DNA from 3 places in the Streptomyces sp. NPDC048331 genome. Region 1 is predicted to be linked to each of the others. Evidence: riboswitches for the same ligand, from Rfam matches in the RefSeq annotation. Region 1 holds a riboswitch; each other region holds the start of a gene.
What was found. A riboswitch is a leader RNA that binds a small molecule or an ion and turns the genes downstream of it on or off. The one in region 1 is predicted to bind thiamine pyrophosphate.

Region 1 (4,050 bases):
AGGAAGCCGAAGCCCACGGTCACCGCGGACACCCCGAGCGGCAGCATCAACAGCGCGTCGAAGCCGCGTACGAAGCGGCCTCCGCGCCGGGTCAGCGCCGCGGCCGCGAGTCCGCCGACGAGCAGGGCGATCGCGGTGGCGGCGAGCGCGTACTGCAGGGAGTTGCCGATCGCCTCCAGCGGCGCCACCAGGAAGGTCCCGCCACCGGCGCCCGCGTCCTGAAGGGCCCGGTAGTAGCCGAGGCCGTAGCCGCCGGGGGTGTCGAAGGACCGCTCGACCAGCACGCCCAGCGGCAGCACGATCAGCAGCGCGACGGTCAGCAGCACCCCGCCCAGCAGCGTGCGCTGCGCCCAGCCGCGCGGCCGGTGGGTGGTGCGGCCCGGGTCCACCAGCCGCAGCGCCCTCTCGCGCTTGCGCACGGTCCAGGCGTGCACGGCGAGGATCGCGCCGATCGCGGCGAACTGCACCATGGTCAGGACGGCGGCCGTCGGCAGGTCCAGGAGCTGCGCGGTCTGCCGGTAGACCTCCACCTCCAGGGTGGAGTACGCGGGTCCGCCGAGGATCAGTACGACGCCGAAGGAGCTGAAGGTGAACAGGAACACCATCAGCGAGGCGGCGGCCACCGCCGGGGCCAGCGCGGGCAGCGTCACCCGCCGCCAGGCGGTGAACCGGCCGGCGCCGAGCACGCGGGCGGCCTCCTCCTGACGCGGATCGAGCTGGGCCCACAGCCCGCCGACCGTACGGACCACGACGGCGTAGTTGAAGAAGACGTGCGCGAGCAGGATCGCCCAGACGGTGGTGTCGAGCCGGACGCCCACCAGTTCGTCCAGCAGCCCGCCCCGCCCCAGCAGCGCGAGGAAAGCGGTGCCGACCACCACGGTCGGCAGCACGAAGGGCACGGTCACCACGGCGCGCAGCAGCTGCTTGCCCGGGAACTCGAAGCGCGCGAAGACGTACGCGGCGGGGAGGGCGATCACCAGCGTGAGGAGGGTCGAGGCGAAGGCCTGCCAGGTGGTGAACCACAGCACGTCGGCGATGTCGGGGCGGCCCAGCACCTCCGCGAACCGGCCGAACTGCCACCCCTCGTCGGTCTTCAGGCCACGCCCGACGATCGCGGCGACGGGGTAGGCGAAGAACAGCCCGAAGAAGGCGAGGGGGAGGGCCATCAGGGCGAGCCGCACGGCGGTCGCCCGCGCCCCCTCGCGGGGGCCGGAGCCCGGCGCGGCGCCCCCCGACGCCACGCCCGGCTCCTTGGTACCGCTTACTTCACGACGAGCGCGGTCCATGCCTTGACCCACTGCTCACGGTTCTTGGCGATGGTCTCGGGAGCCACGTTCTCCGGCTTCTCGACCACCACACCGTGCTTGGTGAACAGCTCCGGCAGGGCGGCGTCCTTCGTCACCGGGTTCACGAACATCTGGAGCGGCATGTCCTCCTGGAACTTCTTGCTGACCAGGAAGTCCACGAGGGCCTTGCCGCCCTCCTCGTTCTTGGCGCCCTTGAGCAGACCCGCGAACTCGATCTGGCGGAAGCAGGTCCCGGTGGAGACGCCCGTGGGGGCCTCGGCCGGCTGGGGCTCGCCGTACAGGACCTCGACCGGCGGGCTGGAGGCGTAGGAGACGACCAGCGGGCGGTCGCCCTTGGCCTTCTTGCCGCCCGCGGAGCCGGAGAAGCGCTCGTTGTAGGCCTGCTCCCAGCCGTCGACGACCTCGACGCCGTTGGCCTTGAGCTTGCTCCAGTAGTCCTTCCAGCCGTCCTCGCCGTACTTGCCGACGGAGGCGAGCAGGAAGCCGAGGCCGGGCGAGGAGGTCGCGGCGTTCTCGACCACCAGCAGGTTCTTGTACTCGGGCTTGGTCAGGTCGTCCAGCGTCTGCGGCGGGGCGATCTTCTTCTCGGCGAAGTACGCCTTGTCGTAGTTGACGCAGATGTCGCCGGAGTCGATCGGGGTGACCCGGTGCTCCTTGTCGAGCACGTACTCGGGCTTGACCTCGGCGAGGCCCTTGGCCTCGTACGGGGTGAAGATGCCGTTGTCGAGGGCGCGCGAGAGGAGGGTGTTGTCCACGCCGAAGAAGACGTCGCCGCGCGGCGAGCCCTTGGTGAGGATCTCCTGGTTCAGGGCCGCGCCGGCGTCCCCGGACTTCAGGACCTTGACCGTGTAGCCGCTCTGCTGCTCGAACTCCTTCAGGACCGAATCGGTCACATTGAACGAGTCGTGGGAGACGAGTGTGACGGTCTTGGACTTCGGGCCGTCGCTCGCGCCGGCGGGCTTGTCCTTGGTGTCGCCGCCGCCGCAGGCGCTGAGCGTGGTGACGCCCAGCGCGGCCGCGAGCGCGACGCCCGCGATCTTCTTGGTGGTGCTCATCGGTTGATTCCTCCTGGGATGTCCAGGAGAAGACGCGGCCCTGCCCGGCGCTCTGCGAGAGCGGACGCCGGGCAGGGCGCAACAGCAAGAGTGGTGACCGAACTTCCTACCCCGAATGACCGGGGCGAGGTTCAGAGGGTCTGCGGATGACGGATACCGCACTCTCAGCGCTGTGGCGCTCCCCTGTCGGAATATGAAATTGGTTCGGCCACAGGGTACCCCGTGGCCGAATAGCGTCGAACGGAGGCGGAATCTAGCGCTCCGAGGCAGCCAGCTGGCCGCACGCGCCGTCGATCTCCTGGCCCCGGGTGTCCCGTACGGTCACCGGCACACCGTGGCGGGCGATGGCCTCCACGAAGGCCTTCTCGTCCTCGGGCCGCGAGGCGGTCCACTTGGAGCCCGGCGTCGGGTTGAGCGGGATCAGGTTGACGTGTACGCGCTTGCCCTTGAGCAGCTTGCCCAGGAGGTCACCGCGCCAGGCCTGGTCGTTGATGTCACGGATCAGGGCGTACTCGATGGAGATCCGGCGGCCGGACTTCTCCGCGTACTCCCAGGCGGCGCCGAGCACCTCGCGCACGTTCCAGCGCGTGTTCACGGGCACGAGGGTGTCGCGCAGCTCGTCGTCGGGCGCGTGCAGCGAGACGGCGAGGCGGCACTTGAAGCCCTCGTCGGCGAAGCGCAGCATGGCCGGGACCAGGCCGACGGTGGAGACGGTGATACCGCGCTGCGACAGACCGAGGCCGTCGGGCTCCGGGTCGGTGAGCCGGCGGATGGCGCCGACCACGCGGTTGTAGTTGGCGAGCGGCTCGCCCATGCCCATGAAGACGATGTTCGACAGCCGGGCCGGGCCGCCGGGGACCTCGCCGTCGCGCAGCGCGCGCATGCCGTCGACGATCTGGTGCACGATCTCGGCGGTGGACAGGTTGCGGTCCAGGCCCGCCTGGCCGGTGGCGCAGAACGGACAGTTCATACCGCAGCCGGCCTGCGAGGAGATGCACATGGTGACCCGGTCGGGGTAGCGCATGAGCACGGACTCGACGAGCGTGCCGTCGTGCAGCTTCCACAGGGTCTTGCGGGTGGTGTCGTCGTCGCACGAGATGTGCCGGATGACGCTCATCAGGTCCGGCAGCAGCTCCTGCTGGAGCTTCTCCCGCGAGCCGGCCGGGATGTCGGTCCACTCGGCCGGGTCGTGCGCGTACCGGGCGAAGTAGTGCTGGGAGAGCTGCTTGGCCCGGAACGGCTTCTCGCCGATCGCGGCGACCGCCTCGCGGCGCTCGGCCGGGGTCATGTCGGCGAGGTGCCGGGGCGGCTTCTTGGCCCCACGAGGGGCGACGAAGGTGAGCTCTCCCGGAACGGGGCGGGCCATGGCAGGTACTCCTTGTAAGACGAAAGGCGCGCCGCAGAAGCAGCGCGCCTTCCAAGAGTAACCGCCCGGCGTCCTGCGACGCCTTTTCGCAGGTCAGCCGGTGCCTACGAAGGCTGCCAGCAGCAGCCACACGACGGGGGCCGTCGGAAGCAGGGAGTCCAGGCGGTCCATGATGCCGCCGTGTCCCGGCAGCAGCGTGCCCATGTCCTTGATGCCGAGGTCCCGCTTGATCATCGACTCGCCCAGGTCGCCCAGGGTGGCGCTGACCGCGACCGCGAGGCCCAGCAGCAGGCCCTGCCACCAGGAACCGCCGTCGATCAGG
Region 2 (4,050 bases), on a different contig from region 1:
TGGGCCAGCAGGGGCCGGTGCAGAAGTAGTCCACGCCGGCTTCGGCGACGGCCGCGTCGACCTCGTCCTCGGCGTGGCAGGACCGGCCGATCAGCACCCGCTCGTCGAGGATGGCGCGGGCCGCGGGGACGGGGATGTCGCCCTGGCCGAGGTGCAGGACGTCGGAACCGATGGCGTGGGCGACGTCGGCGCGGTCGTTCACGGCGAGGAGCTTGCCGTGGCGGCGGGCGGCCTCGGCGAAGACCTGGAGGTGTTCGAGCTCCTCCCCCGCCTCCATGCCCTTGTCGCGGAGCTGGACGATGTCCACGCCGGAGGACAGCACGGCGTCGAGGAACTCGGGGAGGTCACCCTGGCGCTTGCGGGCGTCCGTGCAGAGGTAGAGCCGGGCGTCGGACAGCTGCATGGGTGGTACCCCCCGTGGTGGACGCGGTGTACGGGCCGGGCCGCGGCCCGGCCCGTACACCGCTGTGGAGCGAAAGCGATCAGGTCAGAGGGCGAGCGCCTGAGCGCGGCGCTTCACCTCCGTGCCGCGATTCTCGCTCAGCGCCTGCACAGGGGTGCCGGGCAGGGTCGGATCCGCGGTGAAGAGCCATTCCAGGATCTCCTCCTCGGTGAAGCGGTCGTCGCGCAGCACGGTCAGCAGACCGACAAGGCCCTTGACGACCTTGTCGCCGTCGATGAAGGCGGCCGGCACCTGGAGGGAGCGGTTCTCGCCCCGGCGGACGGCGATGAGCTGCCCTTCCTTGACCATCTGGCGGACCCGGGTCACCTCGATGTTCAGCATCTCCGCGATGTCGGGGAGGTACAGCCATGAGGGGACAAGGGCATCGATCTTTGCGTCAATCTCGGTCACAGGCACAAGCCTGCCATCTCGGCTCCGCCGCCGGTACCTGAGCGACCCCGTCCGGGTCCCACCCCCGACCATCCGGCCCCGCCGGCGCCCGGGAACGGAGGGACGGCCCGGCCCGTCAGGCGGTGGCCGACTTCAGCGGGGTCCCGGGATCCGCGACCTTGGCCGGGTCCACCGGAACCGCCGTCTCGATCAGGCGGCGGCCCTGCGCCAGGTCCCGCGGCCGCCCCACGGCCAGGACGGCGACCAGCGCGCCCTCGCGCAGCCAGCACGCCGACCAGGCGGGGCCGGCCGGGTCCCCCCGCAGGAGCAGGGTGTCGGCCCCACCGTGGTGGCCCGCGTACTGGACGAAGCGACCGAACTGCTCCGACCAGAAGTACGGCACCGGGTCGTACACCTGGGCCGGTTCCCCGGCCAGGATGTTCGCCGCGACCGCCCGGGGCCCCTGCAGGGCGTTGTCCCAGTGGTGCACGAGCAGCCGCGTCCCGTACCGCCCGGAGGGGAAGGAGGCGCAGTCGCCGACCGCGTACACCCCGGGCAGCGAGGTCCGCAGGTACGCGTCCGCGGTGATCGAGCCGTCGGAGCCGCGCTCCACGCCGGTCCCGTCCAGCCATCCGGTGGCGGGGCGCGCACCGATGCCCACCACCACCGCACCGGCGGGCAGGGCCCGCCCGTCCGCCAACAGGACGCGCCCTTCCTCGATCCCGGCGACCTTCGCCCCGGTGATCAGCTCCGCGCCGGCCTCCTGGTACCAGCGCGCCATCGGCTCGGTGACCTCGGCGGGCAACGCCCCCGCCAGGACCCGGTCCGCCGCCTCGACCACGGTGACCTCGCAGTCCGCCTCCCGGGCGGCGGTGGCGAACTCGGCGCCGATCCAGCCCGCCCCGACGACCACGGCCCGGGGCGACGCGGCCAGCACCGGGCGCAGCCGGGCGGCGTCGTCCAGCGTGCGCAGCAGGTGCACGCCCGGCACGTCCTCGGTGCCGGGGACGGTCAGCGGCTCCGCGCCGGTGGCCAGCACGAGGGTTCCGTACGGGACCGGTCCCCTCTCGGTGTCCAGCTCGTGGACGGCGGCACGCAGTCCGGTGACCTCGACGCCGAGCCTGAGGTCGATGTCGAGGCCTTGGAAGTCCACGTCGAAGGCGGAGTCCTCGGCCTTGCCGAGGAGTACCGCCTTGGACAGCGGGGGCCGGTCGTAGGGCTGGTGGGGTTCGGCTCCCAGCAGGGTCACGGGGCCGGTGAAGCCCTGTTCGCGCAGGGCCACGGCGGTCTGCACGCCGGCCATTCCGGCGCCGACGATCACGACGCCGTGCTGATTCTGTTCCGTCTGCTCGCTCACGCCGCCACCCTAATCACCTGACGCTCCGTCAGGAATAGGTGCCGCCTTACCCGCCATCCACGGCCGGGTTAGTCTGGCCACCGTACCTATCGCGGGAGTCCGGCGCACCGGGCTGAGAGGGAGGCTGGACGGCCTCCGACCGTACGAACCTGATCCGGGTCATGCCGGCGAAGGGAGGGGCTGGACGCCCATGCACTCATCTCGGAAGGATTCCGCCACGGGATCCGACGTCCTCGTCATCGGGGGCGGAATCATCGGCCTGGTCACCGCCTGGCGGGCCGCCGTGCGCGGACTGCGCACCGTACTCGCCGACCCCGCACCCGGCGGCGGCGCCGCCCAGGTCGCGGCCGGCATGCTCGCCCCCGTCACCGAACTGCACTACGGCGAGGAAGCCCTGCTCGGCCTCGGCCTCGCCTCCTCCGCACGCTATCCGCAGTTCGCCGCCGAGCTCGCCGAGGCGAGCGGCGGCCTGGACATCGGCTACCGCGCCTGCGGCACCCTCGCCGTCGCCCTCGACGCCGACGACCGCCTCCACCTGCGCGAACTGCACGCCCTCCAGCGCCGCTGCGGCCTGGAGTCCGAGTGGCTCACCGGCCGCGAATGCCGCCGCCTGGAACCCATGCTCGCCCCCGGCGTACGCGGCGGCCTCCGCGTCGACGGCGACCACCAGGTCGACCCCCGCCGACTCGCGGCCGCCCTGCTGGCCGCCTGCGAACGCGCCGGCGTCACCATCCACCGGGCGGCCGCGCAGCGGCTGCTCACCACCACCGACCGGGCGACCGGAGCCCTTCTCGACGACGGCACGGAGCTGCTCGCCGACCAGGTCGTCCTCGCCGCGGGCTCGTACACAGGCCGGCTGGCGGGCGTACCACCGGAGGTCGTGGCCCCCGTACGGCCGGTCAAGGGCCAGGTCCTACGACTCACGGTGCCGGCCGCCTACGCGCCGTTCCTGTCGCGGACCGTACGAGCCGTCGTCCGGGGCAGCCACGTCTACCTGGTCCCGCGCGAGAACGGCGAACTCGTCGTCGGCGCCACCAGCGAGGAACTCGGCTGGGACACCACCGTCACCGCGGGCGGGGTCTACGAACTCCTGCGCGACGCCCACGAACTGGTCCCCGGCATCACCGAACTCCCCCTCACCGAGACCCGGGCGGGACTGCGCCCCGGATCCCCCGACAACGCCCCGCTGCTCGGCCCGACCGACCTACCGGGCCTGCACCTGGCCACCGGGCACTACCGCAACGGGGTGCTGCTGACCCCCCTCACCGGCGAGGTCCTCGCCGAGCTGCTGGCCACCGGCGAACTACCGGAGATCGCGCGCCCCTTCACCCCCCGCCGGTTCTCCGCCGAACGTCAGGAGTCGTACGCATGACCATCTCCGTCAACGGCGAGCCGCGCGAGGTCGCCGCCGGCGCCACGCTCGACGCGGTCGTCGCCACCCTGACCACCGCCCCCTCCGGCGTCGCCGCCGCACTCAACGAGATCGTCGTCCCGCGCGGGCAGTGGTCGGCCACCGTCGTGGGCGACGGCGACCGGGTCGAGATCCTGACCGCGGTACAGGGGGGCTGACCGACATGGCGGACGACCTCTTCACCCTCGGCGGCCGGACCTTCACCTCCCGCCTGATCATGGGCACGGGCGGGGCCCCGAGCCTCGACGTCCTGGAACGCGCCCTCGTCGCCTCCGGCACCGAACTCACCACGGTCGCGATGCGACGGCTGGACCCCACGGTCCAGGGCTCCGTCCTGTCCGTACTGACCAAGCTCGGCATCTCCGTCCTCCCCAACACCGCGGGCTGCTTCACGGCGGGCGAGGCCGTCCTCACGGCCCGGCTGGCCCGCGAGGCACTCGGCACGGACTG
Region 3 (4,050 bases), on a different contig from region 1:
GCGCTGTTGAGCACCCTCTCGTTCTCTATCAGTATCTGAAAACTCACTCCTTGTGATCTGCTACCGCTTCCACCACTCTTGTCAAGTGGGTCTTGGGGGATCATTCCTGGCCACTTCAACTACAGCGGGGTAGTCAATGCGCGAGTCGGTACAGGCAGAGGTCATGATGAGCTTCCTCGTTTCCGAGGAGCTCTCGTTCCGGATTCCGGTGGAACTCCGGTACGACGCACGCGACCCCTACGCGGTCCGCCTGACCTTCCACCTTCCCGGAGACGCGCCCGTGACCTGGGCGTTCGGCCGGGAGCTCCTTCTCGACGGCATCAACAAGCCGTGCGGTGACGGCGATGTGCACATCGCCCCCACCCACCCGGAGGATCTGTCCGACGTCCACATCCGCCTCCAGGTCGGCGGCGACCGGGCCCTGTTCCGCGCCAGCGCGGCCCCGCTCGTCGCGTTCCTCGACCGGACCGACCGGATCGTTCCGCTCGGACAGGAGCGCAACCTCGGGGACTTCGAGGAGAACCTCGACGAGGCCCTCGGCAAGATCCTCGCCGAATCGCAGCAGAACGAGCGGAACGCCGGCTGATCAGCGCTTGCGCCGCCGGCCCCGGCCGCGGACCGGCCCGGTGGCCGGGGCAGCGGCCGGGGATCCCGGTCGGTCGGCGGAAACCACCAGCGCGGCCAACGCCGTTGTCACGGGGACCGAGGCCACCAGGCCGATCGACCCCACGAGGGTCCGTACGATCTCCTCCGCCACCAGTTCGCTGTTGGCCACCGAGCCCATGCTGCTGTTCGCGATCGAGAACAGCAGGAGCAGCGGCAGCGCGGCACCCGCGTAGGCCAGTACCAGTGTATTGACCACCGACGCGATGTGGTCGCGACCGATCCTGATCGCCGCCCGGTAGAGGGCGCGCGGCCCCATCGAGGGGTCCGCGTGGTGCAGTTCCCATACCGCCGACGTCTGGGTGACCGTCACGTCGTCGAGTACGCCCAGCGATCCGATGATCACGCCTGCGAGCAGCAAACCGCTCATGTCGATGTCCGGGTACAGCCCGTGGATCAGCCCGGTGTTGTCGTCGGTGTTGCCGCTGAGGAACGCCCAGTCGATGAATCCCGAGCCGAGAAGCCCGATCAGCAACAGCGAGACGAGCGTGCCGAGGACGGCCACCGAGGTACGGGCGGTCAGCCCGTGGCACATGTAGAGCGCGATCAGCATGATGGCGCTCGCCCCGACCACCGCGACGACCAGCGGGTTCGAACCCTGCAGGATGGCCGGGAGGATGAAGAGGGTCAGCACGCCGAAGCTGACCACCAGGGCGACCAGCGCGAACAGCCCGCGCATGCGCCCGACGAGGACGACGGCGGCCGCGAAGATGCCGGCCAGCAACGCCATCGGAAGCTTGCGGTTGACGTCGATCACCGAGTACTGGAGGTCGCGCGGCGCGTCCGGCGCGTACGCCACCACCACCTCCTGGCCGTCATTCAACTGCCGTGGCGCCCCCGGCTGGACGATCTCCACGAAGGTGCGGCCCTTGTCCGGGCCGCTGCTGACCTCGACGGTCGCCTTCTTGCACTCACCGGTCTGCCGGCCCCGTGCCTGGGCGCCCTCCGGGTCGGAGGGGTTCTCGGCCGGCGGCGCCTGCGCGGCGTTCACGCTCTTGCAGTCGACCTGTTCGAGGGCGGTGACCACACCCTGCTGCGTCTGCCGGTCGAAGCCGACCCCCGTGCGCTCGTGGCCGGGGGCGCCGCCCGGCCAGAGCACCACCATGCCGACGAAGACGGCCGCCGCGAAGGGGATCAGTACGGCGGCGATGACCTTGCGCAGGTGCTTCGAGACGGGGGCCGCCGGGCCGTGTCCATGGCCGTGTCCGTGGCTGTGGCCGTGGCCGTGGCCGTGGTCGTGGCCGTGGTCGTGGGACCGGTCCGAGGAGCCCCCGCCGGCGTCCCCTCCGGAGATCCCGTCGGCATGCGGGTCGGCATACGGGTCGGAACGGCCGCCTGAGTGCGGGGCGAAGTGCCCGTCGGACGGTCTGGCGGACGGTTCGGGGCTCGCATGCGGGTGGCCGATGTGGCCATGGGTCTCTGTGGGCTCGGTGGGGGGCTGCGGCGAGGGCGTCACCAGCAGATCATCGCAAGAGATGAGGGGGCCCACTGTTCAGCACGCCATGGATGACGCTAGCGTGGGGGCACCTTTGCACAACGCGGGAGCTCGGAGCACCGGGCTGAGAGGACGCTGATCACCGTACGGGCATCACAGATGCGTACGGGAAGAGGCTGCGTCGACCGCCGAACCTGTTACCGGGTAATGCCGGCGTAGGGAGATCAGGTCTCATGACCATTCAGGACGCACGCACGCCTGCCGTCAGCCAGGACACCGACGGCCAGACCGAGCGCCAGCCCGGCTGGCACAAGGGATACCTCGCGGGCTCCCGCCCCGACCTCCGGGTGCCGGTCCGCCAGGTCCACCTCACCAACGGCAAGGACGTGACGCTCTACGACACGTCCGGTCCGTACACCGACCCGCAGATCGAGACCGACGTCCGCCGCGGCCTCGCGCCCCTGCGCGAGAACTGGATCATCAGCCGCGGGGACACCGAGGAGTACGCGGGCCGCCCCGTGCGCCCCGAGGACGACGGCATCAAGCACACCTCGCCGCGCGGTGGCCTCAAGAACCTCGACGCGGTCTTCCCGGGCCGCCCCCGTCAGCCCCGCCGCGGCCGCGACGGCGCCGCCGTCACGCAGCTCGCGTACGCCCGCCGGGGCGAGATCACCCCGGAGATGGAGTACGTCGCGATCCGCGAGAACGTCTCCCCCGAGGTCGTCCGCGAGGAGATCGCCGCAGGTCGCGCCGTGCTTCCGGCGAACGTGAACCACCCCGAGATCGAACCGATGATCATCGGCAAGCGGTTCCTGGTGAAGGTCAACGCCAACATCGGCAACTCCGCGGTCACCTCCTCCATCGAGGAGGAGGTCGACAAGATGACCTGGGCGACCAAGTGGGGCGCCGACACGGTCATGGACCTCTCGACCGGCCGCAACATCCACACCACCCGCGAGTGGGTGCTGCGCAACTCCCCCGTCCCGATCGGCACCGTGCCGCTCTACCAGGCGCTGGAGAAGGTCGACGGCCGCGCCGAGGACCTGACCTGGGAGATCTACAAGGACACGGTCATCGAGCAGGCCGAGCAGGGCGTCGACTACATGACGGTCCACGCCGGCGTCCTGCTGCCCTACGTGCCGCTGACCGCCCGCCGCAAGACCGGCATCGTCTCGCGCGGCGGCTCGATCATGGCCGCGTGGTGCCTGGCGCACCACAAGGAGAACTTCCTCTACACGAACTTCGAGGAGCTCTGCGACATCCTCGCGACGTACGACGTCACCTACTCCCTCGGTGACGGCCTGCGCCCCGGCTCGATCGCGGACGCCAACGACGCGGCCCAGTTCGCCGAGCTGAAGACGCTGGGCGAGCTGAACACCATCGCCAAGCGGCACAACGTCCAGACGATGATCGAGGGCCCGGGCCACGTCCCGATGCACAAGATCAAGGAGAACATCGACCTCCAGCAGGAGATCTGCGAGGAGGCGCCGTTCTACACGCTCGGCCCGCTGACCACGGACGTCGCGCCCGCCTACGACCACATCACCTCGGGCATCGGTGCCGCGATGATCGCCTGGTGGGGCACCGCGATGCTCTGCTACGTGACGCCCAAGGAGCACCTGGGCCTGCCCAACCGCGACGACGTCAAGACCGGCGTCATCACGTACAAGATCGCGGCGCACGCCGCGGACCTGGCCAAGGGGCACCCGGGCGCCCAGGAGTGGGACGACGCCCTGTCGGACGCGCGGTTCGAGTTCCGCTGGGAGGACCAGTTCAACCTGGCCCTGGACCCGGACACGGCCCGCGAGTTCCACGACGAGACCCTTCCGGCGGAGCCGGCCAAGACCGCGCACTTCTGCTCCATGTGCGGCCCGAAGTTCTGCTCGATGAAGATCTCGCAGGACATCCGCCGTGAGCACGGCGGGGACCTGAAGGCGGAGGAGATCCAGGCG

Region 2: linked by a shared signal. The riboswitch ahead of thiO (glycine oxidase ThiO) and the one ahead of ACGFYY_RS27190 (thiamine ABC transporter substrate binding subunit) in region 1 are both predicted to bind thiamine pyrophosphate.
Region 3: linked by a shared signal. The riboswitch ahead of thiC (phosphomethylpyrimidine synthase ThiC) and the one ahead of ACGFYY_RS27190 (thiamine ABC transporter substrate binding subunit) in region 1 are both predicted to bind thiamine pyrophosphate.

What each region holds. Positions count from the first base shown of each region.
Region 1 is NZ_JBICYT010000021.1:56,574-60,623, reverse strand. It holds gene ACGFYY_RS27195 (ABC transporter permease) at 1-1,166, opposite strand, end outside; gene ACGFYY_RS27190 (thiamine ABC transporter substrate binding subunit) at 1,262-2,362, opposite strand; TPP riboswitch at 2,448-2,557, opposite strand; gene rlmN (23S rRNA (adenine(2503)-C(2))-methyltransferase RlmN) at 2,616-3,728, opposite strand; gene ACGFYY_RS27180 (phosphatidate cytidylyltransferase) at 3,822-4,050, opposite strand, start outside.
Region 2 is NZ_JBICYT010000034.1:34,950-38,999, forward strand. It holds gene thiE (thiamine phosphate synthase) at 1-403, opposite strand, end outside; gene ACGFYY_RS33520 (Rv2175c family DNA-binding protein) at 488-853, opposite strand; gene ACGFYY_RS33525 (NAD(P)/FAD-dependent oxidoreductase) at 969-2,189, opposite strand; TPP riboswitch at 2,271-2,382, shown strand; gene thiO (glycine oxidase ThiO) at 2,380-3,561, shown strand; gene thiS (sulfur carrier protein ThiS) at 3,558-3,758, shown strand; gene ACGFYY_RS33540 (thiazole synthase) at 3,764-4,050, shown strand, end outside.
Region 3 is NZ_JBICYT010000011.1:16,405-20,454, reverse strand. It holds gene ACGFYY_RS17700 (IclR family transcriptional regulator) at 1-39, shown strand, start outside; gene ACGFYY_RS17695 (SsgA family sporulation/cell division regulator) at 137-586, shown strand; gene ACGFYY_RS17690 (YibE/F family protein) at 587-2,119, opposite strand; TPP riboswitch at 2,192-2,337, shown strand; gene thiC (phosphomethylpyrimidine synthase ThiC) at 2,332-4,050, shown strand, end outside.